DNA from 3 places in the Sodalis sp. RH15 genome. Region 2 is predicted to be linked to each of the others. Evidence: predicted binding sites of a transcription regulator. Region 2 holds the regulator's gene; each other region holds the start of a gene.
What was found. Region 2 encodes CRP, which controls carbon source genes, mostly activating them, when cyclic AMP is high. Its sites were predicted from a motif close to ATGTGANNNNNNTCACAT; they were not measured.

Region 1 (10,848 bases), 2.5 Mb from region 2:
CGCCGCCACCCGCAGGCCGTCAGTGCCCTTGATCAAAGGAGCGTGGAAGGTTTTACTGGCAAAACCATAACCAATCAGTCCGATTCCGATATTTTCAGCCATCGTTATTCCTCTTTTAGGCTTATTTTCGATGGAGCCGCCCTCGATGGGAAGACGGCAAATCAATCTTTACCGGACCAACAGTAGCAATAAATTATTATTCTCCGATAGCCTTTTCGCTTTGCAACTGCCAGTTATTGGCGGCCTGGATGCTGCGGCCGGGATAATTGATCTCGCTGCTGCGCCGACGGAAATCGCTCGGACTAACCCCCACGCGCTTGCGGAATACCCGGGAAAAGTAGAGCTGATCGTCATACCCAACCACCCGGCCGATGGTGGCAATGGATTCCTGCGTGGTCTGCAACAGCAGTTTGGCGCGGATAACCCGCTGGTCTTCCCGCCAGCGCAGGATATTGATTCCCACCTGTTCGCGGAATAAATGCGCCAGGCGCGAAGGGGATAAACAGACGTGACGGGCCACTTCGTCGATACGCAGCTCGCCGGACAGATTACCGGTGATGAACTGGCAAGCCTCGATAATGCGCGGGTCCATGATTTTGCTGGGGCTTTGCGGGTCCTCTTCCATGGCGCGCAGCAGCAGGCGTTCCAGCAGATTCATGCCCAGCTCTTCGGAAAAACGCCGGCCGGAGCGCTGGGTCTGCTCTATGTTGGCCAGCAGGCGGTCGAACTCGGTGAGCAAATTGTCATTGCCCAAAGAAAGCCGTCCCACATCATGAATCTTGCTGTGCCACTCCAGCCAATCGGCCCAATAGGCCCGGGGGCGGAAATAGACCCAGCGATGATACCAGCAGTCGCTGTCCGGAGAACGGCCGTAATAATGCGCCGACTTCGGCGGAAACAGCAACAGATCGCCGGGGTTGCAAACAAATGAACGGTCGCCTTCGAATATTTTTCCTTGGCCTTTGATGGTCAGGTTAAGAATAAACCCTTTCATGCCATCAGGACGATCGATGAAAAAATCCAGCGGCCCGCCGGCAATGATCGGCGTTAAGCCGGCAACCAAATAGGCATTGAACATATAGCCGGGCAAGAGCGGATTTGATTGCGTCTCGTGAGTCATTCTATGATACATCTCACCTCCGGACAGGTTGTCGTCTGATTGAGAATATCCGCAAGAGCGTGGAATAGCCTGCAACGGTTATAAAACTGTGAGCGGACCGGCGCTTTTCGCCGCGGCGGCCCGCAAAACCTTACACCGTGCGTTTCGCCTTTTGTTTGTAGCGGTCAAATATTACCGCCGCCAGCAGGATTACCCCGCGCACCACGTATTGGGAGAACGGTGAAATATTCAGCAAATTCATCGCGTTTTCCACCGTACCGAGAATCAGCACCCCGGCCACTACGTAAGAGATTTTACCGATACCGCCTTTCATCGATACCCCGCCCAACACGCAAGCGGAGATGACAATCAGTTCATATCCCAACGAGGTCATCGGCTGGCCGCTGGTCATGCGCGAGGCCAGGATAATACCCGCCACCGCCGACACCAGGCCGGAGAGGATAAAGATGATGATCTTGGTGCGAACCACCGGCACCCCTGCCAGGCGGGCGGCTTCTTCATTGCCGCCGATGGCCAGCGTGTTGCGGCCGAAAGTGGTCTTGTTCAGCAGAAAACCGAAAATGATCATGCAAATAGCCATGATCCATATCGGCGCCGGCAGGCCCAGCCAGTTGGAATTGCCCAGCACAAAGAATCGTTCATCTTCGATGCCCACGGCTTTACCATCGGAAATGATATAGGCCAGACCGCGCACAATCTGCATGGTGGCGAGGGTGGTTATCAAGGCGTTGATTTTCAGCTTGGCGATGACGAAACCGTTTACAAGGCCGCAGATTACCCCCAGCACCAGCCCCGCCAGCACACCGAGCCACAAGCTGTCTGCGGCATTGATGACCACTGCCGTGGTGACGCCGGCGCAGGCGATAACCGAGGCCACCGACAAATCGAAATCGCCGGAAGCCAGGCAGAACAGCATGCCGCAGGCGACGATGCCGGACATTGAAACCGCCAGGCCAAGGCCCTTCATATTGATAAAGCTGGAGAAATTGGGAACGAAAATGGTACAGGCGACAAACAGTACGACAAATACCACCAGCATGCCGTAGTTATCCCAAACCCGAGACAAACTTAACGATTTATTCGCCTTTGGCGAAGATGTAGTGACCGTTGACATCTTTGACTCCTTCACAATCAGGCAACCGCATCCGCGGGGCTGGTATGGGTTGTATGTAACATTGCCAGGCTCAGGGCTTTTTGTTCACTGGCTTCCGAGTGGGTGAGCTCGCCGGATATCGTCCCTTCGCGCATCACCACAATACGGTCCGCCAGGCCTAATACTTCCGGCAAATCGCTGGATGCAAACAATACGGCAATTCCCCGTTTCGCCAATTCGTAAATCACGTGATAGATTTCATGCTTGGCGCCGACATCGATGCCGCGCGTCGGTTCATCGAGCATGATCACTTTCATGTCCTCCGACAGCCAGCGGCCGAGGATAGCCTTTTGCTGATTGCCGCCTGAGAGGTTCATGATCAACTGTTCGGCTGAAGGCGTTTTGATGTTCAACGCACGAATATGCTCCAGGGCATTGGATTTTTCCCATTGATCGTTTATCAAAAAGCCGGCTTTAACGGTATTGCGCCGGGCGCTGATATTGATATTTTCCCGCACTGAATGTACCGGAATCAGGCCGTCGGCCTTGCGGTCTTCCGGGCAGAGCATCAGTCCGGCGCTGATGGCATCGATGGGGGAACGGATGGAAATGGGTTTGCCGTCCAGCAGCAATTGGCCGCCGGTAATCAGCGTTCCGCCGAAAAGGCCTTTCATCAGTTCGCTGCGCCCCGCTCCCACCAGTCCGAACAGACCGACGATTTCACCGGCGCGTACCGATAAGGAAATGGGAGTCTTCACCCCCACCGCCTCTATTTTGTCCAGCTCCAGCCTGACGTCGCCGTGGGGACGGGGAACATAATCATAAATATCCCCCAGATTACGCCCCACCATGGCCTGCACCAGAATGTCGTGGTCCACGGCGGTCATGTCGTCAAAGGTGCGCACATATTTGCCGTCTTTGAATACCGTGATGGCGTCCCCCAGCGTAAAGATTTCTTCCATACGATGGGAAACGTAAAGAATGACCCGTCCCTCGGCGCGCAGCTCGCGGATAACACGGAATAACTGCTCTATTTCCCGCGCCGACAATGAACTGGTGGGCTCGTCAAAAGCGATGATTTTGGCATTACGGGTTAATGCCTTGGCGATTTCAACCATTTGCCACTGGGCGATGGACAGATACTTAAGCGGCGTTTCCGGCGCGATATCCAGCCCCAAATGCTCCAGCTGCAGCTTGGTTTCATAATTCAGAATGCCGCGGTTAACAAAACCGTGCTTGTTTGGTAATTGACCCAGATAAATATTTTCCGCCACCGTCATCTCGGGAACCAGATGCAGTTCCTGGTAAATAATCGCTACCCCGGCGTTCAACGCATCGGTGGTGGTATTGAAATGAACCGGCTGCCCCTTGATCAGGATTTCGCCCTGCGTCGGCGTATAGCTGCCGCTGAGAATCTTCAGCAAAGTCGATTTCCCGGCGCCGTTCTCCCCCATGAGGGCATGGATTTGACCCGAATAACAATCGAAGCTGATATCGTCCAGCGCTTTCACGCCGGGAAAGGTTTTACCAATGCCGCGAAACGATAGATAAGGTGTCTGAATTGTCATGAACACATCCTCGCGTTAACAGATCCGGACAGTGCGCCGGCAATCCCGCTACGGTAACTATCAGGGGTTTTGACTGACACGGACACATCCTCTTGATGAATGACGTCGTCATGGACCGGGACGGCCTCGGCCGTCCCGGCAAACACTTGTTCCGTTAAAAATGTCGGTTAAAAATTACAGGCCTTTTTTCTTCAGTTCTTCTTTGAAGTTATCGCGGGTAATCAATACCACGTCGGTGACTTCGGTGAATTTCGGCGGTTCAACGCCCTTGGTTACCCAGTCATGCATCATCTGGATACTCTTGTAACCGTGTACGTCGGGGCTGGGCAATAAAGAACCGTAGAAACCGGTGGATTCGTTTTTGGACAGCTCATTCACCGCATCCACGCCGTTGATGCCGACGCCGATAACGTCAGGCGCCTTGAATCCCTGACCTTCGGTGGCGCGCACGCCGCCCAGCACGGTATTGTCGTTCATGCCGACAATCAGCCAGTGTTTCACGCCGGGATGCTGGACCAGCAGTGAGTTGCCGGCGTCAAACGCGCCGGGGATATCATTGGACTTGGTGGGGACCTGGTAGATTTGTTTATCCGGTATGCCGGCGGCTTTTAACGCATCCATGGCGCCGGTGGTGCGGCGACGAGCGGTATCGAGCTCATTGGCGGTAATGGCCATGACCCCGGTGTCGGCCACTTTCCAGCCGCGCTTGGTCATTTCCTTGAACTCTTCCTGGCCGGCGCGCTGGCCCAGCTGGGTGGCGGCCATCATGACGATGGGAACGTTAACCATGGGTTTGCCTTTGGCGTCGACGAACTGGTCATCCACCGCCATGACTTTCATATCGTAGCTGCGTGCTTTGGCGACAATCGCCGAGCCAAGTTTGGGATCGGGGGTACAAATGACAAACCCTTTGGCACCGCTGGCCGCCAGGCTATCGATCGCATTAAGTGTTTTTTCACCATCGGGTACGGCAATTTTAATCACGTCAAAGCCCATATCTTTGCCGGCTTTGTCAGCAAAACGCCATTCGGTTTGAAACCAGGGTTCTTCAGGTTGTTTCACCAAAAAACCCAACTTCATGTTCTCCGCCATAGCCGAATGAGACATAACAGCGGCTACTGCAATTGCCGCCAGTGCCTTAGTGAATTTATGCATGGAACTCTCCGGTAATTATTATCGCTCTGCTTCGAAATGCTGAAGCGTGTAAGCGTTATCAGTCGGTAAGATTTTACCCGGTGGTACTGCCAGGCGGCCTATGAGTCGCCATTTATCCAATCGGGCCCTTTAGACGGATGTAGTTTTAACGTTTACGTGTTACCAAAATGTAGAGCGTTATCACAGTTCTCAATAACAGCAGTTTTGTGCATAGATACAGCAAAATTCATCTGTGAAGGACTTTATGAGGAACATCACATTTCAGTCACTGGCGGCAGGAAAGTGCATACTTCCAGCTAACGTCTCCTCACTGCCCGATTAAAACCCCCTTATGGTTATCGACATCATCAGGTTTCGGGTTAACAGGAGATACGAGCATGACTGAAGAGGCCATTAGCCTCGGGCTTGATTTCGGCAGTGATTCAGTGCGCGCCCTGGCGGTTGCCTGCGGCAGCGGTAAAGAGCTGGCCACCGAAGTTGTCTGGTACCCGCGCTGGCGCGAGGGCCGGTATTGCAAACCCGCGGATAACCAGTTCCGCCACCATCCGGCGGATTATCTGGAGTCCATGGAGCAGGCGATCCGCGCCGTGGTGGCGCATTTGTCGCCGGCGCAGCGGGAAAGCATCGTCGGCATCGGGGTGGACACCACCGGCTCGACGCCGGCCCCCATTGATGCCGAAGGCCGGGTTCTGGCCCTGCGGCCGGAATTCGCCGATAATCCCAACGCCATGTTTATTTTGTGGAAGGACCATACCTCCATAGAAGAAGCTGAAGCCATCAACCAACTGTGCCGCAGCGGTGAATTCCCCGACTATTCCCGCTATATCGGCGGTGTCTATTCATCGGAGTGGTTCTGGGCAAAAATCCTCCATATCACCCGCCAGGACCGCCAGGTCCGCCAGGAAGCGGTCTCCTGGATTGAGCTGTGCGACTGGATCCCGGCGGTATTGTCCGCCACCACGCGTCCTGAGGAAATCAGGCGCGGCCGCTGCTCCGCCGGACATAAATCCCTCTGGCATCCGGTATGGGGCGGCGTACCGCCAAAAGCGTTTCTCCATGCCCTTGATCCGGTACTGACGGAAAATCTGCAATACCCGCTCTTTACCGACACCTATACCGCCGACCTGCCGGTGGGCCGCATCAGCGCCGAATGGGCGCAAAAGCTCGGCGTGCCGCCTTCCGTAACCATTGCCGGCGGAGCCTTTGACTGCCATATCGGCGCCGTGGGCGCCGGCGCTCAGCCCTATACCCTGGTAAAGGTCATCGGCACGTCCACCTGCGATATCCTGATAGCCGATGAACAAAAAGTCGGCGATCGCTCCATTACCGGTATCTGCGGCCAGGTGGACGGCAGCGTCATTCCCGGCTTTATCGGCCTGGAGGCGGGACAGTCGGCTTTTGGCGATATTTATGCCTGGTACGGCAAGGTGCTGGGCTGGCCCCTGCGCCGGGCCGCACGGCAAAATCCTTCCCTACAGCCGGCGCTCGAGGCCATAGAAACCGACATGCTGTCGGCGCTGGCCGAAGCCTGGGCTGAGGAACCGTCGCTGGAACATCTGCCGGTGGTGCTGGACTGGTTCAATGGCCGCCGCACTCCTTATGCCAACCAGCGCCTGAAAGGGGTTATCACCGGCCTTAACCTGGGCACCGACGCGCCGGCGCTGTTCGGCGGGTTGATTGCCGCCACCGCCTTCGGCGCGCGCGCCATCATGGAGTGCTTCGTTGATCAGGGCATTCCGGTGGAGAACGTGCTGGTGCTGGGGGGCATTGCCCGCAAATCGCCGATCATCATGCAGGTGCTGGCGGATGTCATGAATCGTCCGCTGCAGCTGGTGGCCTCCGACCAATGCTGTGCCCTGGGAGCGGCGATTTTCGGCGCGGTGGCGGCGGGAACCTACGGGGATATCGCCACGGCCCAGCAGCACATGGCCAGTAAAATCGAACGCGTCCTACAGCCGGACCCTGACAAAGTCGCCTCATTCCAGGTCCTGTATGAACGCTACCGGCACTGGAGCGAAATCGCTGAACCCGCCTATGCCGTAACGGCTGCCATCGGGCATTAACCAACAAAAGCCGGGCCGCGGGAAAGACCGCCGCCCGAAACCTCCCTTTGACGGAGACGCACAGGAGTCATTATGGAAAATTTTCAACAGCACGAAGTCTGGTTTGTGATAGGCAGCCAACATCTTTACGGCCCGGAAACGCTGCGGCAAGTCACCGAACATGCGCAGACCGTGGTCAAGGGCCTGAATGATGAGGCAGGCCTGCCGGTCAAGCTGGTTTTGAAACCCCTGGTCACCTCGCCGGATCAAATCCTGGCATTGTGCCGCGAGGCCAATTACGATACCCGCTGCATCGGCTTGCTCACCTGGCTGCACACTTTTTCTCCGGCCAAGATGTGGATAGGCGGCCTGAGCATCCTGAATAAACCCCTGCTGCAGTTCCATACCCAATTCAATGCGCAAATCCCGTGGGAAACCATGGACATGGATTTTATGAACCTGAACCAGACCGCCCACGGCGGCCGTGAATTCGGTTTCATCGGCGCGCGGATGCATTTGAATCATCAGGTCGTGGTGGGCCACTGGCAAGACCCGCAGGCCCATGCAGGCATCGCCAAATGGATGCGCGCCGCGGTGGCCCGCGAAGAGAGCCAGCATTTGGTGGTGGCCCGGTTCGGCGACAACATGCGTGAAGTGGCGGTGACCGAAGGCAATAAGGTTGGCGCGCAAATCCAGTTCGGCTACTCGGTTACCGCTTACGGCCTGGGGGATCTGGTGAGCGTGGTGGATGAAGTTTCGCACGGCGATATCGACGCGCTGGTGGAAGAGTATGAAGCTTCCTACATCCTCACCGACAAAATCAAGCACAATGGCGAAAAACGCCAGAACCTGCTGGATGCGGCCCGTATCGAACTGGGCATGAAACGCTTCCTGGAGCAGGCGGGCTGTAAAGCCTTCACCACCAACTTTGAAAATCTGTACGGACTCAAGCAGTTGCCGGGGCTGGCGGTGCAACGCCTGATGCAGCAAGGCTATGGCTTCGCCGGCGAAGGGGACTGGAAAACCGCGGCCCTGCTGCGCATCCTTAAGGTCATGGCCGCCGGTCTGCCCGGGGGCACCTCGTTTATGGAAGATTATACCTATAACTTCCAGCCGGAGAATAACCTCGCCCTTGGCTCACATATGCTTGAAGTGTGTCCGAGTATCGCCAAAGAAGAAAAACCCACCGTGGACGTGCAATTCCTCGGTATCGGCGGCAAGGCGGACCCGGCGCGGCTACTGTTCTCCACCCCGGCCGGCCCGGCGGTTAACGCCTCGGTTATCGATATGGGCGACCGGTTCCGTATGCTGGTGAACGTGGTGGATACCATCGAGCAGCCCCATCCCCTGCCGAAGCTGCCGGTGGCCCGCGCCATCTGGAAGGCCCAGCCGTCCCTTGAAGTGGCGGCGGAAGCCTGGATCCTGGGCGGAGGTGCGCATCATACCGTATTCAGCCAGGCCCTGAGCCTGGATCATATCCGGCTCTATGCGGAAATGAACGGTATCGAACTGCTGGTTATCGATAATGACACCCGCATTCCCGACTTCAAGCAGGCCCTGCGCTGGAATGAACTCTATTATAAGCTAGCGGCGAAATAAGACGTTTTGTTTATAAGGCCGGGGACAATCCGTTCCCGGCCTGAACGCCCCGCGCTTTTTTAGCTTTTTATCGCGGAATATATGGACACCGGAGCCGCACTGAATATACTACTTTGCTTATATTTCCTTCCCTGAACGCTCAACAATGACTGCGCAAGAGTACTTATTAAAATTCCGTAAGGTAAACACCCCCGAGAGCCTGGAAAAGCTGTTCGATCATCTGAATTACTCCCTGGTGGACAGCGGTGAAATCATCAATATGTACCGGGCGGCGGACCACCGCAGGGCGGAACTGGCCTCCGGCGGCCGTCTGTTCGATCTCGGCCAGGTGCCTAAATCCGTATGGCGGTTCGTGATTTGAACGCCGGCCACGCTCCGGCGGGCTCCCCGCCGCGTATCGGCGGCTGGCTGTGGGTCGCGACGGCCTACCTTGGGGTGGCGCTTATCAGCGCGAGCCTTATCATCATTATCTTCCTGCTGGCGCTGGTGAACCACTGGGACGCGCTTTCACAGTCCGCGCAACACTCCATGTTCGGTCTGCAATGGCTGGCCTCGCTGCTCACCGCCGCCGCCATGTGGTGTTTTACCTTCTGGACGCTGCGGCTGATGCTCCGACGCTCCCTGCGCTTTCCCAAGATATTTATCCTCTGGCTGCTGGCGGGGGTTTTATTGGCCCTGAAGGCCTTTGCCTTTTCCCCTATCACCGACCAGCTGGCGCTGCACCAGCTATACTGGCCGCTGCTGGCGGCGGCTCTCGGCGTGCCTTACATAAAACGCTCGCAGCGGGTTAAGCATACCTTTATCCAGCCATGATATCGGCCATGGCCACCGGAAGGCGGAAATCCGCTATCGGCATAGGGCATACCGGCCGCCGGCGGATAATAACCCTACGGAAACTGTGTTGTCGAAAGGGAACCTATGCCGGATAATAGCCCGCGTCTTTTTAAATGGGTACGGCAATGAATGGTTACCTGCTACTGTTTATCGGCACGGTGCTGGTAAATAATTTCGTCCTGGTCAAATTTCTCGGCTTATGCCCATTTATGGGCGTATCCAAAAAGCTGGAAACGGCAATGGGTATGGGCATGGCCACTACCTTCGTCATGACGCTGGCGTCCATCTGCGCCTGGCTGATAAATGACTTTATCCTGCAACCCCTGGATCTGGCCTATTTACGTACCCTTTCCTTTATTTTTATTATCGCGGTGGTGGTGCAGTTCACCGAACTGGTGGTGCGAAAGACCAGCCCCTCCCTCTACCGTCTGCTGGGCATTTTCCTGCCGCTTATCACCACCAACTGCGCGGTACTCGGCGTGGCGCTGCTCAATATCAATCTTGCCCATAACTTCCTGCAGTCCGCGGTGTATGGTTTCAGCGCCGCGGCGGGCTTCTCACTGGTGATGATCCTGTTCTCCGCCATCCGGGAACGCCTGGCGGTGGCCGACGTACCGGCGCCCTTCAAGGGTTCGTCCATCGCCCTGGTGACCGCCGGACTGATGTCGCTGGCCTTTATGGGCTTTAGCGGGCTGGTGAAATTCTGATGGTCTTGGTCTATGCCGTCGGCGCGCTCAGCCTGCTGGCTTTGCTATGCGGGGCCCTGCTGGGGTTTGCCGCCCGCCGCTTTACCGTAGAAGAGGATCCGGTCGCCGGACAGATCGATGCCCTGCTGCCCCAAAGCCAGTGCGCGCAGTGCGGTTATCCCGGCTGCAAGCCTTATGCCGAAGCGGTGGCGGTCCATGGCGAAAAAATCAACAAGTGCGCCCCCGGCGGAGAACCGGTGATGCTGAAAATCGCCGGTTTGATGAACGTGGAGCCGCAGCCGCTGGACGGCGGCGGCGAGGCGTCCCGCCCCGTGGCCACCGTGGCCTGGATCGATGAGGCCAACTGCATCGGCTGCACCAAATGTATCCAGGCGTGTCCGGTGGATGCCATTATCGGCACCACCCGGGCGGTGCATACGGTGGTGAGCGAGCTCTGCACCGGCTGTGATTTATGCGTCGCGCCCTGCCCGACCGACTGCATTGAAATGCGGCCGCTGGCGGACACCGCGCAAAATTGGAAGTGGGATCTTTCCCGCATCCCGGTTCAGGTCATTTCCCTGGAGCACCATGTTTAATTTATTCGCCGAACTGCGCAAAGACCGCATCTGGGAATTTGACGGCGGCATTTATCCTCCGGAAATGAAGGAGCAGTCCAGCGGTACGCCGCTGCGCGTGGTGCCGTTGCCGGACCAGCTCATTATCCCTCTCAAGCAGCATCTTGGACCGGAGG
Region 2 (10,848 bases):
TTCGCGGTCGCGCCGGCCGAATTCGCACAGGGCGTTTACCCCAAGGCAACCGCTTTCAGAGGAGGCATGGGCGCGCAGGGCAAAGCTCAGCAGGGCCGCCTCAATGCCGGCCAGGGGCGAACCGCCACCCCGCAGGGCCGCCGCGATAGTGCCTATGCTCTCGAAACAATAGCGTTGCAGCGCTTCCAGAAAAAGCCGGCGTTTGTCGCCGAACGTATCGTACATGCTTTGACGGCTGATGCGCATTGCCTGCAACAGCGCCTCGGTGGAGGTGCCTTCATAGCCGTGCTCGGCAAAAACGCGGATTGCGCACGCCAGCGCTGTTTCGCGGTTAAATTCTTTAGGTCTCGCCATACTCAGCAGAGTAATGATAATAGATTAATCTGTCAATAATCAGATTGTGATGTGGGTTTGCCGGCTAAAGTATTGAGAGTCCGATGCCGATAGCTTAGGACAAGGCAGGTGATATCACCGGCACTTTCCAACGGGCAGGATGTTTTGCCGCCACGTTTATATCAATCATATTGGGGGCTTCAATGCAGGTTCCATCTTCCATAGCCGCCGCGCTGTTCAACATCGCCAATGCGGACGCGGCGAGCCAGCGGCAGGCTATGTCGTCCAACGGCGCCGAAGCGTCAAACACGGCGCTGCAGGCGGATGAATCATCCACCAACGTCGTGCTGAGCGCCCAGGGGCAAAACGCCCTCGCCGCCGAGCAGGCCGCCAAGGCAAGCGCCGCCAATGCGGCGTCGTTCGCCAAACTTGGCGGATTCGGGATAAAGGCCTCGACGACGTCCTTCGCCGATGTTTACCAGAGTCAGCTGTTGCAGGCGGTGGATCCCAACGGCAGCGGCACCGTAACCGAGGATTCCCTCGAGCAGCAGGTTACGGCCGGTGGCGGCACTAAGGCCGAAGCCGATACGCTGTATAAGGCCATGGACGAGGACGGCGACGGCAAGGTTTCAGACCAGGAATTCAAGGACAGCATCCCGAGCCCGTTCAATACCCCGGATTTCGGCAAGGAATTCATCGCGCAGCAGATGTCGGGCGGCGGCGATGCGGCGGCAACGCCCAGCCTTGATTCCAGCCTGATTCTCGCCAATCTGGCGATGCAGGAGTCCGGCAAGGCATGAATTGACGGCGATTTCCTCCGCCGTCTCACGAGCTGGAAAGCCTGCTGGCGTTATTCGCGAACTTTATTCACGAATGAAGCGAATGGAATGGCACTACCGGGACATTTGGGAAAGGCCAATACTGAATCCGTAAACCATACAGCAGACGGGGAGCACTCCCCGTCTCTTAACCTTAAGGATTCAAGCATGTCTAAACCACTTAGCAATAAACTCGCCCTGGTCACGGGTTCTTCCCGTGGTATCGGCGCCGCGGTGGCGGCCCGTCTGGCGGCCGACGGCGCATCGGTCATCATTACCTATGCCGCCGGCCGGGAACGCGCCGAGGCGGTGGTTAATGAAATCCGCGCCGCCGGCGGCGAAGCGGAAGCGGTTGGCGCCGATCTCGGCGACCCTAAGGGAATAGCTACCCTCATTGCCGCCGTCGATGGCGCTTTCAGCGGTAAATTCAACGGTCGTCTTGATATCCTGGTGAATAACGCCGGCACGGTGGAGTACGGCCCGTTTCTCGAAACGTCCGACCAAAGCTACGACAATCATTTCAATTTGAATGTCCGTGCGCCCATGGCCTTGGCCAAAGATGCCGGCAGGCGCATGGCGAAAACGGGCTGGGGACGCATCATCAACATCAGCTCGGCGTTTGGCGAAGCCGCGCCGCTGCCCGGCGTGACTCTCTATATCGCCACCAAGTTCGCCCTGTCCGGTTTTACCAAAGGTCTTTCCCGTGAGCTCGGTCCAATGGGCATTACGGTTAACGGCGTCCAGCCCGGTCCCATCGACACCGAGCTGAGTCCGAACCCCGGCACGCCGGAATATGACGCCATGGTCAAGCTCACAAGCGTCGGCCGTTTCGGCAAGGTGAAAGAGATAGCCGCCGCCGTCGCTTATCTGGCTCACCCGGACGCCTCTTATACCAACGGCGAAAATCTTACCGTCGATGGCGGCTGGAACGCCTAGGATGCCGTATCCTTTTCACGGAATTGTTCCACCAGAAAATCCACGAACAGCCGGGCACGGATCGGCAGTTGGCGGCCAAAGGGATGCAGCGCGTGGATAGGGGATACCAGCATGGGAAACCCGGGCAGGACGTGGATCAACGTTCCGGCCGCGATGTCGTCGGCGACCGCGAACCGGGGGATTTGAATAATCCCCATCCCCTCGACGGCGGCCTGGCGAAGCGTGGCGCCGTCGCTGGTATCGAGAGGACCGTCGGGGATGATGGAGGTGCCGCCGGCAAACGCGTAGGGGAAGGGACGTCCCGCAATAAGGAAACGCAGGCAGTCGTGATGTTGCAGATCGTCAAGGGCAAGGGGAGCGCCGCGGCGCTTCAGGTATGCCGGCGACGCGGCCAAAATATGATCGGTATAGCCCAGTAAGCGGGCATTCAGCCCGGAATCCGGCAGGGCGCCGATACGCAAGGCGAGATCAAATCCTTCCCGGATGATATCGACGTTTCGATCGGTGACGTCGAGATCGAATTTAAGGCGTGGATAGAGAAGGACAAATTTCGCCACCCACCGCGCCATCAGCACGCGTCCCACCAAAACCGGCACGCTGATGCGGATAAGGCCCTGCGGTGTCTCGTTGGACTGGACATGATTTTCCGCTTCTTCCATTGCCTGCAGCAAAGGCGCCACCCGTTCATAATAATCCGTGCCTTCCACCGTCAGCCTCAGTGTCCGGGTTGACCGTTGAAATAGCCTCACCCCCAGGCGCCCTTCGAGACGGGCCACGCTTTTGGAGACGGCCGAGGGACTGGCCCCGATAATACGTCCCGCGCTGGCAAAGGAGCCGTTTTGGACCGTGCGGACAAAGGCGACAAGTCCGGTGGTCTTTTCCATGATGGTGGTCATTCAGGAACTTTGCTCACTAATTAAGTCAATTATGAGCAATATACGGCCTTTTATTCCGCTATTCCATTATTTGACTTCAGATATCCGATGCCTGACCTCTGGTTTTGACCTTCTGTCCCAGAATAGGTACGCGCGCCGCGCCAAGGCTCGATTTGCCTCACGCTAAAGCCGGTGAATCCCCCCGCCCGATGTTCGACAGCGGGATATGGAGCACGTTATACTTGGCTGAAATCCCGATGCGTGGGACAAGCTGACCCATTTCTTCATTTTCCTGCCTGAACAACCGGTAAAAATAGGCCACCCTTACCATGTTGCTGATCATCGATAACTATGATTCCTTTACCTATAACCTGTACCAATATTTCTGCGAACTGGGCGCACATGTAGAGGTTAAACGCCACGATGAGGTGCAACTGGACGATATCGACCGTATGGCGCCCGAGAGGCTGGTGATTTCTCCCGGCCCCGGTACCCCTGACGAGTCAGGCATCTCCATGGCGGCCATTGCGCATTTTGCCGGCAAGATACCGGTTTTGGGGGTTTGCCTCGGCCACCAGGCCATAGCGCAGGTATTCGGCGCCCGCGTTGTGCGGGCAAAGCAGGTTATGCACGGTAAGACCTCACCTATCGTCCATGACGGCCGGGGGGTTTTCGCCGGGTTGCCCGCGGATTTGACCATGACCCGCTACCATTCGCTGGTGGTGGAGACCGCCGGTTTGCCGCCCTGCCTGGAGGTTTCCGCCTGGAGCCTGCAAGAAGGCGTTCACGATGAAATCATGGGCATCCGTCATCGTACCTTGCCCCTTGAAGGTGTACAGTTTCATCCTGAGAGCATTCTCAGCGAACAGGGACATCGGTTGCTGGCGAATTTCCTGGCGATGTAAGCCGATGGCCCGCCGCGAATGCTTCAACCGGCCCGGCGTCGGTAGCGGATATAATTTTTTGCCGTTGAACGGCGATAAAAGATTGCATTGAAGTGATTTTTTATTCATATTTTATGATTATAATTTCATTTATCTTTTGCGGCGGATAGAGTAAAAAGCTTATGAAAACACATGATGACGCGGTAACCAGGGAAACGTTTGATCAGGTCATTTTGCCAGTTTATGCACCTGCTCAATTTATTCCCGTCAGAGGCAAAGGCAGCCGGGTATGGGACCAGGAAGGCAAGGAGTACATTGATTTCTCCGGCGGTATCGCCGTGACCGCCCTGGGCCATTGCCATCCGGCGCTGGTGGCGGCGCTGAAAAGCCAGGGTGAAACCCTGTGGCACACCAGTAATGTCTTTACCAATGAACCGGCGCTGCGGCTGGCGCGCAAACTTATCGATGCCACCTTTGCCGATAGGGTCTTCTTCGCCAATTCGGGAGGTGAAGCCAACGAAGCCGCCTTTAAGCTGGCCCGTCATTATGCCATCACCCGCCACAGCCCTTATAAAACCAAAATCATCGCGTTCCACAACGCCTTTCACGGCCGTACGCTCTTTACCGTCACGGTGGGCGGCCAACCCAAATATTCCGATGGTTTCGGACCGAAACCCGGTGATATCGTCCACGTGCCGTTCAACGATTTGGCGGCGGTAAAAGCGGTGATGGACGATCATACCTGCGCGGTGGTGGTTGAGCCGATACAGGGCGAGGGCGGGATCACGCCGGCCACGCCGGAATTCCTGCAGGGGCTTAGGGATCTGTGCGATCAATACCAGGCCCTGCTGGTGATGGACGAAGTGCAGTGCGGTATGGGCCGGACCGGTAAGTTATTCACTTATATGCATTATGGTGTCCTGCCGGATATTCTCACCACCGCCAAAGCGCTGGGAGGCGGTTTCCCCATCAGCGCCATGCTTACTACCGAGGAGATTTCGTCGGTGATGGCGGTGGGAACCCACGGCACCACCTATGGCGGCAATCCGCTGGCCTGCGCGGTGGCCGAGGCGGCGCTGGACGTCATTAACCAGCCGGCGGTGCTGGCGGGAATCAATGAACGGCATGACAGGTTTTTCAGCGCGCTGCAGAAGATTAACGACCGCTATCATGTGTTCGAAGAAATTCGGGGCATGGGCTTGCTGATTGGCGCCGCGCTGAAACCCGGCTATCACGGCCGGGCACGGGAATTCCTTCATGCCAGCGCCGCCAACGGTCTGATGATCCTGAACGCCGGCCCGGACGTGGTGCGTTTCGCCCCGTCGCTGGTGGTGGAATTTGACGATATCGATCAGGGAATGGCCAGGTTTGAACAGGCGGTGGCCCAGGTTACCGCCGGCTGAGCTCACTGAGAAAGAGCCTGGCGCGGACGGTTCACTTATCAAACCGCCTTTCTCGACCGGGCACTTTGCCAACACGCTCAGCCGCCATTATCGGCGGCTATTGGGCATTTTCCCCCAATCGCCGCGATAGCCAGCGGCCGTGCTGCGGTCGCTGGCGCCAGGCAACCGACGAGATGGTATGCATGACTCCCAAATGGAACAGGATACGCCGCAGATGGCGTTCCATCGGGGTGCCCGGCTGCTCCGGCGTATCGCCGGCGGTGGCCAGTACCGGCTGTTCGCTGCTCGGACCATCGTATTCCAGCCGTTGCTGGCAGGTTTGCAGCGCCACCTCGCAGGCGGTCAGGTATTTTTCCGCCAGCATTGGCGTCAGCATGTAGTGATCCCGCGCCAGTATCGTCATGGCATTGATATGCTCAATAATAAACTGGCTATGGGTCACCCATAGGCGCATATCGATGAGGTAGCGGGAGTTGAAACCGGGCTCCTGCATGGCCTGGCTTAGTGAGGTGAACAGGGCGTTATGGGCCTGGTTGGCCCGCATACGGGCATAGGCCAGCGCCGCCGGCTCCGGATTCGCCTGTAATAACAGACGCAATGCGTCCTGATCCCTTTCCAGCGCCTGATGGGCGTTTTTGCGCAGCAGGCCGCTTTGCCACTGCGGCCACAGCCAGAGCGTACCGCCGAACGCCAGCATGCATCCGATCAGGGTATCCACCAGCCGCGGTACCAGAAAATGCGTACCGTTCAGGGACAATAGCTGCAGGGTGTAAACGGCGGTTACGGTGAAGCCGGTCATCGCCAGGCCGTAATTTTTCCGCAAAACCAGGTAAGCCGCCAGGGTCACCACCAGCATAAACAATAAAACCGTGCCGTCCCCCAGATGGAGCTGCAGGGTCGCGGCGGCGATAACCAGGCCGGCCAAGGTTCCCAGCGCCCGATGCTGGATACGTACCCGGGTGGCGTTATAGCCGTTCTGGCTGACAAACATCACCGTCATCAGAATCCAGTAGGGTTTAGGCAGGTTGAACACCAGTCCCAGGCTGCTGCCGATGGCCAGCATAATGCCCAGCCGGGCGGCGTTGCGCAGCGCCATGGATTTGAGCGAACAGTAGCTGCGCAGCGCCTGCCAGAAAGAGAGCCGTTGCTGGTTATCCGCCATGATATCCCGCCGGTAGAGCGGACGTTGCGTCCTGAGCAGCCGGGCGATGCGGCTGAAGTGATAAAAACAAAATTGCCCCACCGGATTATCCGGATTTCGCTGGGCAATTTTTTCCACCGCCGACAGGGCTTCCGCCATGGTGAAACGGCCCGATAACCGATGATAAAGAATATCGTCCGCTACCACCCGCAGCCGGGCGGCAATCAATTGGGCATTATAGCGGATCACCGCTTCAGCGTGACTCTGCTCCACCAGCTTCTGCACTTCGTCCGGCTGATGCAAACTGACGGCGATATGCTCTTGCAGGTCCAGAGCCACCTGAAATGTCCGCAGCAGACGTTTGTACTGAAGCTGATGGTTGGCCGACAGCATATGCAGCTGCTGGTAAATTTGCGCAATCAGATCAATCACCCGCTGCTGCCGGGCAAACAGCGGCGGCAGGGCGGTTTCCGGGTCGGTATGCTGGGTCAGCAGGCTGTATTTCGCCTCGATATAATCCGCGAGCTCTCTATAGAGCAGGCTGAGGGTTTCCCGCATCGGCTGCTCTTTAAGCCATCGGAACCACAGGCCGGTAAACAGCCCGTACCAGGCGGTACCGGCGATATACAGCAGCGGCGGGATCCACACCGGGGCGTTGCCGGTCAGGCCGAGGGTAAAAATGGCGGCGATAAGGGAGGCGGGTAATAACCGCCCGTGCAACGGACTGATTTCACCGGTGACGCCCAGCACCAGCGCCAGGCCCACCATGATAAAGGGCAAGGGTACGTGTACAAAGAGCAGCCACTGGATCAGTACGCTGCTGACGGCGAACAGCGTACCGCCGATGGCCAGGCGTTTAAAAAAGCGTTTATGCAGGGTATCCAGGCCGGCGATGTTGCAACAGGCGGGCACCAGGGAGAACAGCAGGCCGTTCTGCAGGCTGCCGAACAATAGCCCTATCGCCACCGGCAGGCAAAGCACGATGGTTTGCCGCAAGGCATAGTTGACTTCGGGGTGATAGATCAGTCGACGCCACATGCTGCCAACAAGCAGGCGTGGCACAGAGTACCACGCCTGTTTGATTAACGTTTAACGCGTACCGTAAACGACAATGGTCTTGCCGTGTGCGGAGATGAGATTTTGATCTTCCAGCATTTTCAGAATACGGCCCACCGTTTCACGGGAACAGCCGACAATCTGGCCGATTTCCTGGCGGGTAATCTTGATTTGCATGCCGTCGGGGTGGGTCATGGCGTCGGGTTGTTTCGCCAGATTAAGCAAGGTTTGCGCGATACGTCCCGTGACGTCGAGAAACGCCAGATTACCGACTTTTTCCGAGGTGACCTGCAAGCGGCTGGCCATCTGCGCCGACAGACGCATCAGGATATCCGGATTCACCTGAATCAGTTGCCGGAATTTTTTATAAGAAATTTCAGCCACTTCACAAGCGGTTTTCGCACGAACCCAGGCGCTGCGCTCCTGGCCTTCTTCGAATAAGCCCAATTCCCCGATAAAATCCCCCTGGTTAAGGTAGGACAAGATCATCTCTTTACCTTCTTCATCTTTTATCAGCACCGCGACGGCGCCTTTGACGATGTAGTAAAGTGTTTCAGCTTTTTCGCCTTGATGTATTAGCGTACTCTTCGATGGATACTTGTGAATATGGCAATGAGACAGGAACCATTCGAGAGTCGGGTCTGTTTGCGGTTTGCCGAGAACCATTCGCTGTTATCCTCTTTTGTCATCGCTGTCCTTGTTCAGGACATCGTATTCCCTATTACGGCGCTGTTTTATCGATCCATCTCCGTTGTAAACGGAGCGACGTTAGGGAACTTATTAGGGTCTGGTTTTAGTGATGTTCCGATCGCTCTCTTGCCCTTTCATTATCATGAGGTCGATCCAGCCTTGTTTTTAGCATAGGTTTGAAGCAGTGTCTTCTGTTGTCTTGCATCAGCATGAAGTATGTTAGGTAACATTGCCACCTTTCCAATAAAAATGTAGGGTGCAGGAAAAACTTTTTATCTGGAGTCATCATAATGCAAGCACGAGTAAAATGGGTCGAAGGTCTGTCTTTTATAGGTGAATCCGCCTCCGGCCACCAGATTTTGATGGATGGCAACGCAGGGGAAAAAGCGCCCAGCCCAATGGAAATGGTACTTATGGCGGCTGGGGGGTGCAGCGCCATCGACGTGGTATCGATTCTGCAAAAAGGGCGTCAGGATGTGCGTGATTGCGAAGTCAAGCTGACCTCTGAACGCCGCGACGAAGCGCCGAGGTTATTTACCCATATTAATTTACACTTCATAGTTTCCGGCACGGGGCTCACCGACAAAATCGTCGAAAGGGCGGTGGAGCTGTCAGCGGAAAAGTATTGCTCGGTGTCTTTGATGCTCGGCAAATCCGTGAACGTTACCCATAGTTTTGAAGTGCGTTTGCCGTCCTGAATGACGGATGCGTTACCGCGGGCGCGACGCTCCGGCCGCGCCCGGTTTATTCAATGCGTTTGCCTTCCAGTAGCTGCTTTACCAATGGTCCCATGATCAGTTCCATCGCCAGCCCCATTTTCCCTCCCGGTACCACCAGCGTATTGATATTGGAAATAAACGACCCCTGCAGCATCGCCAGCAGATAGGGAAAGTCGATATGATCCAGGCCGCGAAAGTGAATTACCACAAAGCTTTCGTCCAGCGAAGGGATGGCCTTGGCGGCAAAGGGGTTGGACGTGTCCACCGTGGGAACCCGTTGAAAATTGATATGGGTACGGGAAAATTGCGGTGTGATGTAGTTGATATAGTCTTCCATCGATCGCACCACGGAATCCATCACCGCTTCCCGGGAGTGTCCGCGTTCGCTGGTATCGCGCACCAGCTTTTGTATCCATTCCAGGTTGACGATGGGTACTACACCCACCAGGAGATCCACATGCTGCGCCACATTATGGTGGTCGGTAACCACCCCGCCGTGCAGCCCCTCGTAAAACAGCACATCCGTCGGCTCCGGCAGCGGCTGCCAGGGAGTAAAGGTGCCGGGAATCTGATTGTAGGGAACGGCTTCGTCATAGGTGTGCAGATATTTTCGCGCTTTGCCGTGGCCGGTGAGCCCATACTGCAGGAAGGTGTGTTCCAATAGGCCGAAGTCATTGGCTTCCGGCCCGAAATAGCTGATATGTCGCCCGAGATCGCGGGCCTTGCGAATGGCCATGTCCATTTCCGGACGGGTAAAATGGTGGAAACTGTCCCCTTCCAGCTCGGCGGCGTGAATATTCAACTGGTGAAAAATTTTACGGAAAGCCAGACTGGTGGTGGTGGTGCCGGCGCCGCTGGAGCCGGTAACGGCAATAATGGGATGTTGTGCTGACATGGTAACCCTACGCTTCGTTATATGACGGCGTGATACCCTCAATAACTCAGGTTGCAGGAAAGCGGACGCACCTGCAACTTGAAGTATGACGGGTAGATTCACATGCGCCCGGCATGAAAGACTTGATTATTGTTATCATGTTTAGCGGCGCAGGGCCAATTTGCGTTATTCCGGATGAAACTGGCCGCGGGGCATAATATTGATGGTCTCATGCAGTTCCGACCATACCACTACCGCTTCGCCGCTTATCAGTTGACGTTTGACATCGGCGACTTTGGCCTCCAATGTCTTTTCCTGTTCGCCGTAATCGGTGCCTTCTCGCAAGACAAAGGATTCAAGCAGGTTATACAGGGTGTCGGAGTCGATTTCTTCCCACGGAATAATCATCATGTTATGTCCAGTTTGTTAATGATTCAATGCCTTGAGGAAATTTCACCAGCAAAGCCTTGTGCGGATACAAGCGCGCTGTTAGTTTCTTACCTTCATTAAAGGGAGGGGAGCCCCCGAAACGTGGAACCGAGTCTTTTTCTTTCAATGTTGGGTTTTCTTTGGGTCGCTGCCATTACGCCCGGTCCTAATAATATGCTGCTTACCGCTTCCGGCGCGAATTTCGGTTTTTGGCGTTCAATGCCGTTGATGCTGGGTATTATGCTCGGGATGCAGTGCATATTGCTATTGGTGGCTTTCGGTATCGGCGGTTTAATTACCCTGTATCCGTCATTGCATTTTATGCTCAAAGTGGCCGGTTCCCTTTATCTGCTGTGGTTAGCCTGGAAGATTGCCACCGCGGCGTATGAAACATTGGAGACGGATGCGCCGCCGCCACGCCCCATTCCGTTTTACCAGGGCGGACTGCTGCAGTTCCTGAATCCCAAAGCCTGGTTGATGGCGCTGGGGGCTGTAGCCAGTTTCAGCCTGACGGGTAATGCCTATATTACTTCGGTGGGGGCCATCAGTATTGGTATTGTGACGGTGAATATCGTTTCCGGGACTATTTGGCTCGGCTTTGGTACGCTTATCGGCCGTTTGCTCAGCAGTAAACGCGCCTGGACGGTATTTAATGTCGCCATGGGATTGCTTACTGCGGCCTGCGTGCTG
Region 3 (10,848 bases), 2.7 Mb from region 2:
TGGCCGGTGCATTGCGTACAGGATACCACCGGGGCGCAGTTGCATCCCGAACTGGATGCAGAAGGCATCCGCCGCCGCATCTATAAAGGCCGTCAGGCCGGCATCGACAGCTACAGCGCTTTTTACGATAACGGTCATCGAGCCCAAACCGAGCTACACGCCTATCTGCAGGCCCAAGGAATCCATAGCCTCTCCATCATGGGCCTGGCGACGGATTATTGCGTGAATTATACCGTGCTGGACGCCCTCTCGCTGGGCTACGCCGTGGATGTTATCTTAGACGGCTGCAGGGGCGTGGACCTTCATCCCGGCGACAGCGCCAGGGCATTGGAAGAGATGCAGCGCCTCGGAGCGGGACTTATCACCCTGGCAGAGTTCACCGCCGGATGCTGAAGGCCGGGTGGTAGACATCTGCGGTGCCGGATCGCCGCGATACCCGTCCCTGCCCGCGCCGAATCGCTATCTATGCAGGCATGCCCTAACCGCGTTTATCCGGCTTGAACCGATACAAAAGCAGGCCCGCGCCTCATTAATCCGGCTTGGCTCGAAAAATCTCCGGCGGCTCGCCGGTGAATTCCGCCAGCAGTTCCCGCTTGCTTTTCATTACAATGCTGCCGTCGGTACCGATGCTCATATGCTCCGGCCGGTGATTGTTTCTGGCCTGCCAAAGCATGACTATTTGCAGGCAATGCTCTTTTTGTTCTTCGGTAAGGCGAACGCCGTCAGGCCATTTTCCCAACTCCACCGCCGTCAACAGCCTCTGGTAGATTTCCGGGGTCAGGGTTGCCATTAGCGCGTCGACATCCATGAATTTCTCCTTAGGGGAATATCTGCAACATGAATAATTAGCTGAATCGTTAAAGCGATAAACATGACAGAGTGTCAGCCGCTGATCTCTTCGCCATTGTCCTGGTCTTTGAAACGCAGGGAGGCGGAATTCACGCAAAAGCGGGCACCGGTAGGCTGCGGTCCGTCAGGGAAAACATGTCCCAAATGGGCATCGCAGGCGCCGCAACGGATCTCTACCCGGTGCATGCCGTGGGAGTCGTCATCCAGATAGCGGATGGCGGTATCGCTTACCGGCTCATAAAAACTCGGCCAGCCGCAGCCGGAGTCATATTTGCTTGCAGAATAAAACAGCGGCGCATTGCACACCAGGCAATGGTACTGCCCGGTCCGCTTGTTCTCCAGTAATTTACCGCTGTAGGGCGGCTCGGTGCCCCGCTGCTGCGTGACATACCGCTGCATTTCGGTCAATGAGTCCGTAGGCGGTCGTATCGATTCGTCGTTAGCCATAAGTGCGATTCCCGGACGGTTAATGGAATAGAGCAGGTCAAAACCGGCTCATTATAACAAATAATTAACAACATCGGAGACATTTTTAGCTTAAACTAGGGAACGAGAAACAACGTGAGCGGTAAGTGTGATGAACATCACATTTAACTGCCAGGTGCAGTTTTAATTGAGGTCGAACGACCTCATATTATTCGTAGCTGAGCAGGCAGCGGAACGAACGATTAACGTTCGAATGGTATTGTCGGGTTTGATTTGTAGCAACTATTGACACGATTCCGCTTGACGCTGCGTGAGGTTTTTGTAAATTTACAAGCAACCTTTTATTCACTAACAAATAGCTGGTGGAATATATGACTATCAAAGTAGGTATCAACGGTTTTGGCCGTATCGGCCGCATTGTTTTCCGTGCTGCGCAGGAACGTGACGATGTGGAAATCGTCGGAATCAACGACCTGTTAGATGCTGACTACATGGCTTACATGCTGAAGTATGATTCAACCCACGGCCGTTTCAACGGCACCGTGGAAGTCCAGAATGGCCATCTGGTTGTTAACGGTAAAACTATCCGTGTTACCGCAGAGAAAGATCCGGCTAACCTGAAATGGGGCGAAATCGGCGTCGACGTAGTCGCAGAAGCCACCGGTATCTTCCTCACCGACGAAACCGCTCGCAAGCATATCACCGCCGGCGCAAAGAAAGTGGTGTTGACTGGTCCTTCCAAGGACAATACCCCGATGTTCGTCATGGGCGTCAACCACAAGTCCTATGACGGCCAGGATATCGTTTCCAACGCCTCATGTACTACCAACTGCCTGGCCCCGCTGGCTAAAGTGCTGAACGACAAATTCGGCATCGTCGAAGCCCTGATGACTACGGTCCATGCCACCACCGCTACCCAGAAAACCGTTGACGGCCCGTCCCACAAAGACTGGCGCGGCGGCCGCGGCGCATCCCAGAACATTATTCCGTCCTCTACCGGCGCGGCTAAAGCAGTGGGTAAAGTTATCCCTGAGCTGAACGGTAAACTGACCGGTATGTCATTCCGTGTTCCGACGCCGAACGTGTCCGTAGTGGATTTGACCGCTCGCATCGAAAAAAGCGCAACTTATGAAGAAATCTGCGCCGCGATGAAAGAAGCGTCCGAAGGCGAACTGAAAGGCATCCTGGGCTATACTACCGATGACGTCGTCTCTACCGATTTCAACGGTGAAAAACTGACTTCCGTATTTGATGCCAAAGCCGGTATTGCTTTGAACAAGAACTTTGTCAAACTGATATCCTGGTACGATAACGAAACCGGTTACTCCAATAAAGTGCTGGATCTGATTTCCCATATCGCCAAGAAATAATTGCCGATAGCAAATATGTAGGGGGCGACAGCGATGTCGCCCTTTTTATTTGATCCGTTTCCTCATTTCAATAGGGCCCGAAAATGTACGACACTCTTTTTGCGTTACCCGTTAAAGAACAGCTTTCTTCATCGGTCAGCCTGCGCCAATTGGATCAACTGCCGGTCATCGTTATCGATCATCCCCTGGTTCGGGCGGCGGTCACGTTACAGGGCGCACATCTTATCGCCTGGCAACCCGCCGGCGAGGAAGCGGTTTTATGGCTGAGCGAAGCCAGTGCGTTCAAAGACGGCGTGGCCATTCGCGGCGGCATTCCTATCTGCTGGCCCTGGTTTGGCAAAGTAGCCAGCCCGAATCACGGCTTTGCGCGTATTTTGCCCTGGCAGCTAAGCGAACATCACGAAGACGAGGGTCAGGTCACGTTAACCCTGACGCTGCATGACAGCACCGCCACCGAACAGTATTGGCCGAAACCCTTTACCCTGACGGCAAAATATGTCCTTGGCAAGACCTGTAGCGTCGAACTTGAAGCTCAGGGGGATTTCCAAAACACCACTGCCCTGCACAGCTATTTCAATATCGGCGACATTACCCAGGTCAAAATCAGCGGCTTAGGCGATAGCTATATAGATAAAGTCAAAGACGGCATCACCGCGCAGCAAAAAGGCGAGCTGGGGTTCAGCGGGGAAGAAGTGGACCGGGTTTATACCCATCCTGAATCGGTTAGCCAGATCCACGATCCGCTGCTTAAACGGATTATTGTGATTCACCACCACAATCACAGCGACGTGGTGGCCTGGAATCCCGGCGCCGCGTTAGCGAAGCAAATAGGCGATATTACCGATGAAGGTTATAAAACCTATGTCTGCGTCGAGACCGCGCGCGTTAACGACCCGCTGACGGCCACCGCCTCCGCCCCGGCCCGTTTGTCCACGGTGATCAGCCTGCGCAAGGCATAATGGCAGGACGGCATGGCGTTGGAAAGCGTAGTGCAGGATCTGTCGTCACGCTGTCGCCAATCTGAATAAGGCACTGGTTGCAGTGGGAAATAATCATTGCAACCAGGCTGCGCTTCATGGCTGAATTACCCCGCCGCCCGCGCCAACAATAGGTGTCCCCGTTTTGTCAGGTTCCCGTTTTTGTCTACATAATGCCGCCAGCGATAAAGGGTCAGGCCTCGTGTTTTGACATACCCTTTCTGTCCGCCGGAGGCCCAGCGCAGCTCTTCGGACATACCCGCCCAGGCACGTACGTTTGACGCCAACAGTTTTTCATCCATTGGGGCGGCGGCCTGCGCCATCAGCCTGTTGCCACGATTCGTCAGCCGTCCGGTTGCCCCGATGTACCGACTCAGCTCCCGGTAAGCCACTCCCTCGTCTTTGGCGAAGCGGGCCATTTCACCCCGTGGCAAAGCACCCTTTCCCGTTAGAGCGCTCCAACGCAGGACTTTGTTTGTGATGTCCCTTTTACCGAAATGATCCTTCGAATACAATTTAGTCGAGAACGTGACCGCCGGCGGAGTTTCAACACTGGCAGCGGGGGAGATACAATGCGAGACCACCAGCAATGGCATATAACGCATCAGAGAGGGGAAGGGCCATGCCGTTTCCCGCATGATCAGGTTAGTATATTCCGCCGCGCCGGCCCAGCACTCAACCTCGTTGGCGTTGAAATTTTGCAGGAGCGCCCAGACCATTTGAGACAGCAGGATCTGCAGCGCATTGGACACATCGAGCCCTTTAACCGGATAACATGTTTGCTGGCGTCCGCTACCGCCCCGCATAAAGACGAACTCCGCCTTTGGCCGGCCCTGAAATGAGGGCGTAATGCCTTCTTGAAGCAATAATTGCCAGCGCTCGGGGGCGCCCCCCTTCTCCAGAACAACTTTCCAATGATTAAAAAGCCGCCGAAACGTCCGGCTGAGCCGGTATATTTCCATTAACGGCTCTTTCACCCAGGTTTCTATTACCGGCTCCGCAGGTAAAAAAAATTTATCATAGAGGGCGAGAGAAGCGATGATCCGCTCTTCTCCCCGTGCAATGAGATCCAATTGACGCCGCAGGTCCGAGGGATTGCGCGCCTGCAGATCAAGTACTTCATCTTTTGGATAGCGCCTTGCCATCGCTCTTGCGTACGCTTCGGTATCCCAAGAAGGAATACCCGATGGAAGCTGGACGGTACGGGGACTGTAAGAGGACAGACCGTTCAAAATTGAAAGCATATCTCACCGTTTTTCATCCTTGTTCGGCACCCAGTTCTTATCCTGTTACCTTAGCGTTTAATGCTGTAAGTTGCGTTTGATTTTCCGTTAATTAAATATTTCATCAAAGGGCAGGAACAAAGCGTCAGCGCCGCGCGGGACCGCGCGGCGGATTGAGGTCGATGGTGACGCCCGCGGCGCGCAGGAGCTGGCGCGACAGAGGATCAAACGATATCGAGATGTGTTTTTCGCTTGGGCGCCGGAAAAGCTTCATCCAGCGCCTGTAGCTGGCGGGGGCTTAATTCTATGCCCAGCGCCCCGGCATTTTCCTGAACGTGGGCCTCGCTGCCGGCTTTGGGTATGGCAATCACTCCGGGTTGACGTATCACCCATGCCAGCAATACCTGTGCAACCGTTACCTCCAGTTCCTGGGCAACGGACAATACCGCCGGGCTATCCATTAGACCGTTACGCAGTTTCCCGGCCTGCGCCAGGGGGCAATAGGCCATTACCGGCAGTGACTTTTGCTGACACCAGGGCAGCAGGTCATATTCGATGCCCCGGGAAGCGAGGTGGTATAAAACCTGATCGGTCATGCAGGCGGTTCCGCCAGGCAACGACCACAGTTCCCGCATATCCGACAAATCCAGGTTGGAGACACCCCATCGTTTGATTTTTCCCGCCTGCTGTAAATGTTCCATGGCGGTTATGGTATCGGCCAGGGGTATATTCCCTCGCCAGTGCAATAAATAAAGATCGATAACATCGGTTTGCAGGCGGCGCAGGCTGTTTTCACAGGCGGTGACGGCTTTCTGCCCCCCGGCGTTCTGCGGGTAGACCTTGGACACCAGAAAGACCTCGTCCCGCCTGCCGCGAATGGCTTGGGCCACTACTCTCTCCGCCCCGCCGTCGGCATACATCTCGGCGGTATCAATTAATGTCAGTCCATGATCGAGACCAAATTGTATCGCGCGCGCTTCCTGCGCCATATTGCCGGACCGTTCCCCCATATACCACGTGCCTTGGCCAATGGCGGGCACGGAATATCCGTCGGGAAAAATCACCTGTTTCATGGTTATAGGCCCTCCTGTTCTCATGAATCACGGTAATCGCACTATTTTGATGCAATAAACTTTAAACGCTTTATAATGGTGCAAGGTCTGCACTATATTAGAAGCGATAGGTCAATCCGACCCCCACTGTGGTTGTGGAATTGGCGTTTACCATCGGACTATCTTTAACTTCGCCATTCAAGCGCGCATACCGGGCCACCAGCGAGGCGCGCCAGCTATCAGTCAAGGCGTAGACAGCAGTCATTTCCAGGTAAGGGGACCAGCCGTCATCGGCCTGGTATTCGTTTAAGCCGCTGCGCCGGGACTCATGCGGGCTGACGCCGAAGTAATAATCGTTTTGCTTGCCGCTGGCCCAGGCAGCTCCAATACCCGGCAAGAGCGTCAGCCTGTCAAAGGTAAACGGGTAAAGATAGGCTAAATCAGCGGTAAAGCCATTGCTTTCATTAAGGATATCACCGAGGTATTCGGTGCGGATAATTCCCCAACTGGCGTTGAATCGGTAGCGTAATCCGGCCATAGCGGTGGAACGGCGTTTATCCAGCTGTTTCATATAGCCGTAATCGTCATCGCCAGGCTTGAAACGGAAGGGGGAATAGGCTACGGCTAATGATAATTGATTTTGTTGATCTTTCCACAGGTAATAACCGGCGCTGAGCCCTTGCAGGTAGACGCTGTCGCCGTCGTAATTGATAAGAGGAAAGGGAAAGATTTTTCCATCTTCCCCTTTATACGGAGAGGTAGAATAGAGCGCCGAAGCGCCCAAAGACCACGTGCCGGCTAAGGCAGTCGGCACATAGAGCGCCACCGCAGCGGCTATAGCCCCTATTTTAAACGTGTTACTTTTCACGATGTCAGTTTCCCTTAATGTAAAAAAGCACAACGGCTACAACCAATCTAAATTAGAAGTGTAAAGTAAAGCCTTGGTCATTGTCGGTTATTTACAGAAACGAACAATTAACATCTAAATTATATCCTAATTTTCTATAAACTATAACGGAATCTGTTGACAGCCTCACAGACCGCGCCACAATGGGATCTGATAGATATTTCGGCAACTGAGTCATTGATATATCTTAAAAAAAGCGTTAACACTTAAATGACATTTCCAAGATGCCAACTAAACTTTATCTTAGAGAAAGATTTTACCTGAGAGCGGTTACGGCAAAGCGGCTACAAGTTGGCATAGTGGTTGCTGTACTCAGAAGGGATCTTTTTTTTCAGGAGCCGCAAAATACCAATTTAGCTCCTTTTTAACCTGTGCTAATAACGAAGGACGGGCATCGCCATGAACATATTTGACCAGTATCGTCAGCGCTACGAAGCTGCCAAGGACGAAGAGTTCACCTTGCAGGAATTCCTGGCTATCTGCCGCCAGGATCGCAGCGCGTTCGCCAATGCGGCTGAGAGGCTTTTAATGGCAATCGGTGAGCCAGTTATGGTTGACACCGCTCAGGAACCGCCTCTCTCCCGGCTATTTTCCAACCGCGTTATCGCACGCTACCCTGCCTTCGAAGAATTTTACGGCATGGAGGAAGCCATTGAGCAAATTGTCTCGTATCTGAAACATGCCGCTCAAGGGCTGGAAGAAAAGAAACAGATTCTGTACCTCCTCGGCCCGGTGGGGGGCGGTAAATCCTCCCTGGCGGAACGCTTGAAGTCATTGATGCAGCGTGTGCCTATTTATATACTGAGCGCCAACGGCGAACGCAGCCCGGTGAACGATCATCCGCTCTGCCTGTTCAACCCGCTGGAAGACGCCAATATCCTGGAAAAGGATTATGGCATCCCCCACCGTTATCTCGGCACCATCATGTCGCCTTGGGCGGCCAAGCGCCTGCACGACTTCGGCGGCGATATCACCCGCTTCAGGGTAGTAAAGGTATGGCCGTCTATCCTTGAGCAGATCGCCATCGCCAAAACCGAACCCGGCGATGAAAATAATCAGGACATTTCCGCTCTGGTGGGCAAGGTGGATATCCGCAAACTGGAAGACCATGCCCAGAACGATCCCGACGCCTACGGTTATTCCGGCGCACTGTGCCGGGCCAACCAGGGCATCATGGAATTCGTGGAAATGTTCAAGGCCCCCATCAAGGTGCTGCATCCGTTGCTGACCGCCACCCAGGAAGGCAACTATAACGGCACCGAGGGCATTGCCGCCCTGCCGTTCAACGGTATCATCCTGGCGCATTCCAATGAATCGGAATGGGTACAGTTCCGCAATAATAAGAACAATGAGGCCTTCCTCGACCGTGTTTATATCGTCAAGGTGCCTTATTGCCTGCGGGTATCGCAGGAAATCAAGATTTATGAAAAACTTATCAGCAACAGTGAACTGGCGGAATCACCCTGCGCGCCCGGCACGCTTGAGACATTAGCGCGTTTTTCGATTCTGTCGCGCTTGAAGGAACCGGAAAACTCCAGCATTTATTCCAAAATGCGGATATATGACGGCGAAAGCCTGAAAGATACCGACCCGAAAGCAAAATCCTACCAGGAATACCGCGACTACGCGGGTGTGGATGAAGGCATGAACGGATTATCAACGCGTTTCGCCTTTAAAATCCTCTCCAGGGTATTCAATTTTGATCACGGCGAAGTTGCCGCTAACCCGGTACACTTATTCTATATTCTTGAACAGCAAATTGAGCGTGAACAGTTCCCCCAAGATATTGCTGAAAAATATCTCGAACATTTGAAAGGGTACCTTATCCCCAAATATGCCGAATTCATCGGCAAGGAGATACAAACCGCTTATCTGGAATCTTATTCCGAGTACGGACAGAATATATTTGATCGCTACGTTTCTTATGCGGACTTCTGGATTCAGGATCAAGAATACCGCGATCCCGATACTGGCCAATTATTCGATAGGGAAGCATTGAATGCCGAACTGGAAAAAATTGAAAAGCCCGCCGGGATTAGCAATCCTAAAGATTTCCGTAATGAAATCGTTAACTTTGTCCTTCGCGCCCGCGCCAACAATAGCGGACGGAATCCGAATTGGACCAGTTATGAAAAGCTCCGTACCGTGATTGAGAAAAAAATGTTCTCAAACACCGAAGAGTTGTTGCCTGTTATTTCATTTAATGCGAAAACATCTACAGATGAGCAGAAAAAACACGACGACTTTGTGGATCGCATGATGGAGAAAGGCTACACCCGCAAACAGGTGCGCCTGTTGTGCGAATGGTATCTGCGGGTAAGGAAATCGTCTTAAACGCGGCGCTAAGACGCTGTCGTCCGGAGGAGATATATGGCCTACTTTATTGACCGACGACTTAACGGCAAAAACAAAAGCATGGTTAACCGCCAACGCTTTTTGCGCCGCTATAAGTCACAAATCAAACAGTCGATTGCCGGGGCCATCAACAAGCGTTCGGTTACCGATGTAGAGAGCGGGGAATCGGTATCGATTCCCAACACTGACATCAATGAGCCTTTTTTCCATCAGGGACGAGGGGGCATGCGTCACCGCGTGCATCCCGGCAATGATCACTTTGTCCAGAATGACCGTATAGAGCGCCCGCCGGGAGGCGGGGGTGGCGGCAGCGGACAGGGGAACGCCAGCCAGGACGGCGAGGGGCAGGATGAATTCGTCTTTCAGATCTCGAAAGACGAATACCTTGACCTGCTGTTCGAAGATTTGGCGTTGCCCAATCTGCAGAAAAACCAGCACAAGCAGCTTAATGAGTTCAAAACCCACCGCTCCGGCTATACCTCTACCGGGGTTCCGGCCAATATCAGCGTGGTGAGGTCGCTGCAAAACTCCCTGGTCCGGCGTACCGCCATGACAGCGGGTAAACGGCGCGCCATCCGGGCCCTGGAAGAAGAGCTGGCGCTGCTGGCCAACAGCGAACCTGTGCAGCTGTTGGAAGAGGAGCGTATCCATAAGGAAATTGCGGAACTCAGGCAAAAAATCGCCAGGGTGCCTTTCATTGATACGTTTGATTTGCGCTATAAAAATTTTGAACGCCGGGCCGAGCCTTCCAGTCAGGCGGTGATGTTCTGTTTGATGGACGTTTCGGGTTCCATGGACCAGGCCACCAAGGACATGGCCAAACGCTTTTATATTCTGCTGTATCTGTTTCTCAGCCGGACCTATAAAAACGTGGATGTGGTCTATATTCGCCACCACACCCAAGCCAAGGAAGTGGATGAACATGAATTCTTTTATTCCCAGGAAACCGGCGGCACCATCGTTTCCAGCGCGTTGAAATTAATGGAGGAGGTGGTTAAAGATCGTTACAACCCGGCACAATGGAATATTTATGCCGCACAGGCGTCTGACGGCGATAACTGGGCGGATGACTCCCCGTTGTGTCATGAACTGCTGGCTAACAGGCTGTTGCCAATGGTGCGTTATTATAGCTATATCGAAATAACCCGGCGGGCGCATCAAACCTTGTGGCGCGAATATGAAGACCTGCAAGCCAAGTACAGTAACTTTGCCATGCAGCATATTCGCGATCAGGAAGATATTTATCCGGTGTTCCGTGAATTGTTTCACAAACAGGTAAACGAAAGATAACCGCACATTCATAAATCAGCCAGACAGCAGGCGGTTTCTGGCTGATTTCGGATACGGCGTCCCTTCCCCCGTCAAGCTCCATGGCCGGCTGCCATCGGCCCCTCCCACTTTGTTTCCTGGCGCACCTCTCGAATGGAAATAATGTCATCCTTTAGGATGATAAGTTTCCGCACGGTTGCGGCCGTTTTGCTTGGCCTCATACAGTGCGCTGTCGGCTCTGCGGATCAGGCGTTCATAATCCGGATGCCCGTCGAACACGCACAGGCCCACGCTGACCGTCAGGTCGATTTTTTCGCCGGCGGTGGGATACGTCGGCCGACCGGCGATTTTTGCGCGAATCGAATCGATGATCAGATTGGCCTGGTTTTCAGTTATCTCCACAAAAACCAGCATAAATTC

Region 1: the regulator CRP is predicted to act here: its motif matches at 5,179-5,196, upstream of ACL2XO_RS15070 (arabinose ABC transporter substrate-binding protein).
Region 3: the regulator CRP is predicted to act here: its motif matches at 1,422-1,439, upstream of msrB (peptide-methionine (R)-S-oxide reductase MsrB).

What each region holds. Positions count from the first base shown of each region.
Region 1 covers NZ_CP178738.1:3,294,287-3,305,134, reverse strand. The annotation lists gene ACL2XO_RS15090 (oxidoreductase) at 1-102, opposite strand, end outside; gene araC (arabinose operon transcriptional regulator AraC) at 197-1,132, opposite strand; gene araH (L-arabinose ABC transporter permease AraH) at 1,251-2,234, opposite strand; gene araG (L-arabinose ABC transporter ATP-binding protein AraG) at 2,252-3,781, opposite strand; gene ACL2XO_RS15070 (arabinose ABC transporter substrate-binding protein) at 3,956-4,936, opposite strand; gene ACL2XO_RS15065 (ribulokinase) at 5,314-6,999, shown strand; gene araA (L-arabinose isomerase) at 7,072-8,577, shown strand; gene ydgT (transcription modulator YdgT) at 8,723-8,938, shown strand; gene ACL2XO_RS15050 (DUF2569 domain-containing protein) at 8,920-9,390, shown strand; gene rsxA (electron transport complex subunit RsxA) at 9,537-10,118, shown strand; gene rsxB (electron transport complex subunit RsxB) at 10,118-10,693, shown strand; partial or broken gene rsxC (electron transport complex subunit RsxC) at 10,686-10,848, shown strand, end outside.
Region 2 covers NZ_CP178738.1:807,204-818,051, forward strand. The annotation lists gene ACL2XO_RS03660 (TetR/AcrR family transcriptional regulator) at 1-354, opposite strand, end outside; gene ACL2XO_RS03665 (EF-hand domain-containing protein) at 537-1,133, shown strand; gene ACL2XO_RS03670 (SDR family NAD(P)-dependent oxidoreductase) at 1,320-2,087, shown strand; gene ACL2XO_RS03675 (LysR family transcriptional regulator) at 2,084-2,983, opposite strand; gene ACL2XO_RS03680 (aminodeoxychorismate synthase component II) at 3,292-3,867, shown strand; gene argD (bifunctional acetylornithine/succinyldiaminopimelate transaminase) at 4,029-5,249, shown strand; gene ACL2XO_RS03690 (YccS/YhfK family putative transporter) at 5,347-7,428, opposite strand; gene crp (cAMP-activated global transcriptional regulator CRP) at 7,480-8,112, opposite strand; gene ACL2XO_RS03700 (OsmC family protein) at 8,427-8,834, shown strand; gene ACL2XO_RS03705 (phosphoribulokinase) at 8,881-9,750, opposite strand; gene ACL2XO_RS03710 (YheU family protein) at 9,916-10,137, opposite strand; gene ACL2XO_RS03715 (LysE family translocator) at 10,261-10,848, shown strand, end outside.
Region 3 covers NZ_CP178738.1:3,551,618-3,562,465, forward strand. The annotation lists gene pncA (bifunctional nicotinamidase/pyrazinamidase) at 1-393, shown strand, start outside; gene ACL2XO_RS16200 (YeaC family protein) at 530-808, opposite strand; gene msrB (peptide-methionine (R)-S-oxide reductase MsrB) at 883-1,296, opposite strand; gene gapA (glyceraldehyde-3-phosphate dehydrogenase) at 1,647-2,645, shown strand; gene ACL2XO_RS16215 (D-hexose-6-phosphate mutarotase) at 2,729-3,604, shown strand; gene ACL2XO_RS16220 (DUF4765 family protein) at 3,730-4,866, opposite strand; gene ACL2XO_RS16225 (aldo/keto reductase) at 5,070-5,918, opposite strand; gene ACL2XO_RS16230 (MipA/OmpV family protein) at 6,016-6,765, opposite strand; gene yeaG (protein kinase YeaG) at 7,204-9,138, shown strand; gene ACL2XO_RS16240 (YeaH/YhbH family protein) at 9,175-10,449, shown strand; gene ACL2XO_RS16245 (diguanylate cyclase) at 10,594-10,848, opposite strand, start outside.